Regions from separate parts of the Priestia sp. VA7 genome, predicted to be linked through region 1. Evidence: predicted binding sites of a transcription regulator. Region 1 holds the regulator's gene; the other holds the start of a gene.
What was found. Region 1 encodes LexA, which represses DNA repair genes until DNA is damaged. Its sites were predicted from a motif close to CGAACATATGTTCG; they were not measured.

Region 2: a site for LexA is predicted at 1,805-1,818, ahead of AC0C45_RS17900 (malate synthase). Genes of this name have one in related genera too.

What each region holds. Positions count from the first base shown of each region.
Region 1 is NZ_JBVQPN010000001.1:803,313-806,395, forward strand. Features, by position in the region: gene AC0C45_RS04165 (magnesium transporter CorA family protein) at 1-1,098, opposite strand, end outside; gene lexA (transcriptional repressor LexA) at 1,312-1,929, opposite strand; gene yneA (cell division suppressor protein YneA) at 2,076-2,405, shown strand; gene AC0C45_RS04180 (YneB family resolvase-like protein) at 2,459-3,083, shown strand, end outside.
Region 2 is NZ_JBVQPN010000004.1:11,794-14,876, forward strand. Features, by position in the region: gene AC0C45_RS17880 (hypothetical protein) at 1-85, opposite strand, end outside; gene AC0C45_RS17885 (FbpB family small basic protein) at 224-364, opposite strand; gene AC0C45_RS17890 (cold-shock protein) at 608-808, shown strand; gene AC0C45_RS17895 (cold-shock protein) at 1,074-1,277, opposite strand; gene AC0C45_RS17900 (malate synthase) at 1,906-2,760, shown strand.

The sequences.
Region 1 (3,083 bases):
TGTGCGAGAGCTAATTTCTAAAAATAAATATTTACCTGAAAATACGGTAATAGAGCGGATTAGTCGCTCAATGCCCTCTGAATTTTTATGAAACGTGAGCTGAGAATACTCATAAGATAGTTTTAGCAACACGATTTTATAGAAAAAATGCAAAAATAAATTATAATAATGCTGGCCAAATAGATGATTCATCAAAAGCTGATCCGTTTTAGAGTCTGTCGATTTAGAAATACACGAAAACACATGGTCTGTTATAACGTAATAGGTTTCAGGAGCCCATCTGGAGTACACGTGTTTGGTATTATACGTTTTAATATACTCGTGGTTGTGTGCAGAGATAAACGGTTTCCCGTCAGGCGTATAGCTATTTAGCTGCCCAGTACGAAATAAAGTTGTGGAGTTAATCTCTTGCTCTTGATTTACCGTTACATAACTTAATACAAACATCCGTTCATCGATAAAATAAGGAAGGCTCCCTACATGCTGTTCACGCGTGGCTTCTTTTTTGATGTGTTCGTTCAAAAATGGCGCAAGCTGTGAAAAAATATAATCCTGTACTTTGCTATAGCGATGATGTTCATAGGTAATGGTGGATCCATGCTCTTCAGCAAGCTTCGGTTCTAATACACGAAAATGATTCATGAATTCTAAAATGTCATCATAGGTGTAATGATTATGACTCATCTCAGTGCGAATGGTCATGACGCCAATTTCAAAAGGACATAAAAAAACATCCACAGACAGCACGTTGCTAGACACGGTGGTGGAGGAAGTTTGTAGCGTAACGGTATGGTCTATTTTTTTTGAAAATCGAAGCAAGCCTTCTTTTTCGCAGGAATCAGGGAATAGAATACATTCAATGTAAGGAAGAAAATATTGATCCAAGCTATCATGAGATACGTAATACTGTTCTCCGTAGTATTCTTTTTCTACATGTTTGTTTTGAATGGAAAAAAACTCAAACAAATTTGCTTCTAGTGCATGAACAAGCTGCTCTTTATTTTTTCGGTCAAAGGAAAAAGGAAAAAGAAACATGTTCATTGCTTTGGTAGGTACAATGGTTTGAAATGGTTCTGTTTTCCTTGGTGTATTGGTCATAAACTACATCCTTCTTATAGTCGGTTGTATTTCCTTGTAAGAGTCGAGGAAATGCAGGTAGAAAGTAAAAAAGGTAAAACAAGATTTACAAAAACCGTTCTACCTGCCTGCGATGATTCAACGTATCATTTATAATATGCCAATTTTTTTAGAAAACAAACGTAAAAAAACCAACTAACATCATGATTAGTTGGTTTTACATACAGTGTCTGATTAGTGAATTGTGCGATATACACCAGTTACTTTTCCTAAAATCGTTACGTGGCGAAGAATAATAGGCGCCATCGTTGAATTTTCAGGCTGTAAACGAACGAAATTTTCTTCTTTAAAGAAACGTTTTACCGTTGCTTCGTTGTCTTCGGTCATAGCGACCACAATATCTCCATTATTAGCTGTTTGCTGCTGACGTACGATTACCATATCGCCATCTAGAATACCTGCTTCAATCATACTTTCTCCCATAATTTCAAGCATAAATACATGATCATCTGGAGAAACGAATTTATCTGGAAGAGGGAAATATTCTTCCACATTTTCAACGGCTGTTATAGGCAGACCCGCTGTTACTTTACCGATAACAGGAACATTAATGACATTGCTTTTAGGGATGTTTACTTCGTCTAGTTGAAGAACTTCGATTGCTCTTGGTTTTGTCGGATCTCTGCGAATTAACCCTTTGCTTTCTAAACGAGCTAAATGTCCGTGTACAGTGGAGCTAGAGGCTAATCCTACCGCTTCCCCAATCTCACGAACAGAAGGCGGATAACCTTTTAATTTTACTTCATGCTTAATAAAATCTAGTATGTCTTGTTGACGTTTTGATAGCTTCATATTTTTCACCTCAATTTTAGCTATTCTTTAGGTGAATTATACCACGTGATGTGTCAATATACAAACATAAGTTCGAAGAATTCCATTGACAGAAACAAATGTTCTCAATAAAATAAGAACATATATTCTGATAGGGGGATCATAATATGCAACAATTCTTACATTCTATGAAACATTACGCTATTTTTTTTGCAGTTATCGCTGCACTTACATATGTATTGACGCTGGTTTTAGGAGCGGATAAAGTAGATTTAGACAAATATTCAACGGTTACTATCACAAAAGGAGATACGCTTTGGGAATTGTCCAACAAGTATCATAATCACCATCATTTGACCACCAATGAATTTGTCAAATGGGTTGAAGACGTCAATGACTTAAACTCAGACACTGTCCAGTCTTTATCTCCTGGAGATAAATTATATATTCCTGTTTTAAAAAAAGAGTTACATAATCAAGTGGCAATTGAACAGTAGTGTGTAACGGTCGTTCCTGAATATTGTTAGAAGCCGAAAAGGTCGTGATAAAAGTGGATGCCATTATTTATTGCCGTGTCAGTACGGATAAAAAAACCCAAGAAACATCTTTACAGCGCCAGCAAGAAGAATTAAAAAAGCTTGCTGATCTTCACCATCTAGACGTAAAAAAAGTCGTAATGGAAAAAGCAAGCGGATATGAAGTAGACAGAGAGGGTATTTTGGATGTTCTTCATACAATGAAAGAAGAAAAAATATCTGTGTTGCTTATTCAAGATGAAACACGATTAGGCAGAGGAAATGCCCGAATTGCGCTGCTTCATGCTTTTCATAAAGAAAATGCTACCATCTATACGATTAGTCATCAAGGCCAGCTTCAGCTTTCAGAATCTGATTCAATGGTGTTAGATATTATTAGCTTAGTGGAAGAGCATCAGCGGAAATTACATAATGCTAAAATTAAAAGAGGAATGAAAAGAGCTGTAGAAAACGGTTATCGTCCGCAGCAAAATTTAAAAAATCAAGGAGTTAACTCGGGAAGAGAAAAAAAAGAAGCGCCAATTGAAGAAATTGTCCGCCTTCGTCATAACGGCTTAACCTTTGCTGAAATTTCAGTTACGCTAAAAGGTTTTGGCTATAATATTTCAAAAGCGACGGTACATCGCCGCTATCAAGAAT
Region 2 (3,083 bases), on a different contig from region 1:
ACTCGGAAGATAAATCAATTTGTTCTTTAGCATTCTCCATTTGTTTTCTAGTAGTTGCCAACCTCTTTTGTTCTTTTGAATTCATATTAACAGCCCCTTTCTTGTGACTTGCTAGATTCGACATAGCAGATGAAATATCCTGTAAAAAGCCATTTACCTAGAAATGCAACAGTAGTAAAATACAAAAAAACATCCGTTTAGATAGGATGTTTTTATTCTACTCTTATTTCGTTTTCATCTTTATAGCCTGCTCCTGGCGAGCTTCAATTTTTTCTTCAATCTTTTCCATGACCTTTTTATCTTCTAGTATTTTATGTCTATTTTCATTGACTAGGTTTTGAAAAGAGGGTTTTAACTTTCTCATAATGGCACTTCTTTCTCACTGTTTAGTTTAGTCCGTAGACAAGTATGATTATAACGGTTAAATGGAATAAAGCAATTATTTGCTATCGACATCCCTATGTGTTACACTACATTTAACTTGTTTTTGTTCGGTATAAGATTGAGAGAAGAAAAAACCTTAAACAGAAGTTTTTATCTTGAAATAGTATGATTGGGCAAGAAAGGTAATACATTTGTGGAAGATTCCACAGCAGGAGGCAACATTATGACACAAGGTACAGTAAAATGGTTTAATGCAGACAAAGGTTTCGGTTTCATTGAAATCGAAGGCGGAGACGATGTATTCGTTCATTTCAGTGCTATTCAAGGTGAAGGTTTCAAATCATTAGAAGAAGGTCAAAAAGTTACTTTTGATATCGAGCAAGGTCAACGTGGAGCACAAGCTGCTAACGTTCACAAAGCATAATTAAAAGTGATAACAAAAAGGACTCCTTATGAAGGAGTCTTTTTTTATGGTCTTATAATTAGAAAACCATGATTTATCTACTATTAGTTCAATAGAAAACCCAGGCTTTAAAAAAAAGCCTGGGTTTTAGACAAGACGATCGATACAAGGTATAACTAGTTATAACATACATTAGAAATAGAAAGCAAATGCAAATAAATTAACTATATTTTCAATTAAATAATATAGTAGTAATTTTTAATCTATGCGATAGCATTGGTACAAATTATCTTCGATGGGGATTAAGGGGGATTTTATTAATAAGCCGTTCTCCAGCTTCCATGTGATTTCCACACAAAGGGCATTTTTGGTGGTTGTCGTAAGAGAAATCTTTTCTCATCCAGCCCTTACAATCTTCTACTGTACATTCCCAAACCTCTGTTTGTTCTTGAGCTAAAGGTTCTTGATTTCTTTTGCCGTAATAATACATACTAACATCACTACTCCTCATATTACATTATAGCTTATAAAAGAGTAATAATCATTTATATCAATTAGTGTTTCTTACCATTTTATTTTCATGGGATAATGCACGGAGTTTTTTATATGAGAATTTCTAAACACTTGGTAATAATGTTCATATCTTCTTCTTTTGCTTTTTAATTGTACCACTTACTGTAGTAGTACATCTCTAAACTAAGCCTCCAACGTAATGAGGGTTAGTTTAATGGTGGAATCATTTCGCTTATCACCAGTAATCAAATGGTTATTTATAGGGACTTTCCAGAAGTTTCATGACTTGTTGGAGACTTTTATTTTGAGTTATTGTAAACAACAAAACTTTATTTTACCTCAAATTAAAATATATTGTCAATGGAAAATTTGTAATATTTTCAAAAAATGTTATAATAGTTTTACAATTGTTTTTTCGATCGTATTCCGAATTCCGCTGTGTTTTTTTCAGATAGAATTATGGATACATTTTTTCAATACCCTTTTTAAAACTGAAAAAAAACTCAAACAGTTGTGTGAGCTTTAAAGGTAAGTTAGTTGAATAAAATTATTAATTTACTATCTAATAGTAACCGAGTTTTTATTCTACAAGGAGGCCTAGAATAATGAATCTAATCAATAAGAAAGTTACACACAAGCTTTTTGGGATAGGTAGTATAGTTAAATATAATGATTCTAGTATTGAAATACATTTCGCATCGGAAAATAAAAAATTTGTTTTCCCCGATGTATTTGGAAAGCATCTAAAACTGCATGATAAAAGTGTTGCTCATTCACTCGAAAAAATTATAGAAAAAAAGGAAATGGAACACAACGAGGAAGAACGGAAGAAGGAAGAGGAAAAAAAACTACAACGAAAAAACCAAGAACTTCGCTGGGGACTTGAAAAACTTATGAAAAATCATAAACTTCATTCTGAATCACAAATGGTTTTTTGGTGTGACACAGAAGAACAGAATAGTTCTTTTTTAGAGTGGAAAGTTTTTTCAGGTGTAATAAAAAGCGGTAATAACAAGGGGAAGCCAACCAAACCCATCCGTTTGCACCAAAATAGTGCTGTCTTGTTAACAGCAATAGATTCCAGTATGCCTGAAAAAGACAGACGTATCTTAGGCGTCTATATGGTGAATGAAGATTTTATCGGTAAGCTTTGTGAAGATGGATATATTCCTGCTCATTCAAAATACAGACTCCAGCTTACAGAACAGGAATCGGATCAGATGCCTTTCTGGAAATATTATGTAAATGAAAGAGCATCCCAAAAAATGACATGGAATACAGGTAAATACCGTTATTTTGATAATTTATGGATGGCTCAAATTTTACTTGATATAGCTGAGTTGAAAAGTGACCCAAAGGAAAGAGAGCTGGCACAACAATTTTTTGAACATTTTTGTAAAATGAATCTGATAACAGCTGAGGAGTTACCAAAGCCTAATGGCGCATTGATGCGTATGTAAACGTTAGCCTAAAGGTAATAGGAATGACTAAGGACTGACACATTTTTCTCACCCATCATTAATAGCGAACGTTCCTTGGCTCTGTTCGCTATTAAAAAGGTAAGAACAGAACGTAGGAGAGGTAGAAAAGTGACAGTAGGTGATTAAAATCTATATAAAATAATCCTTTACTATTTCATAACTATATACTTTTTGAGCCCATATACCAGAATGAGGAAAATCTGTACAGATTGATGTAAGCTTTTCTCAGCTCTATTATAAGAATAATACGATAACCTTATTATTTTTAATAGGAGAGAAGATGAAGGATATAACGTGAAAAT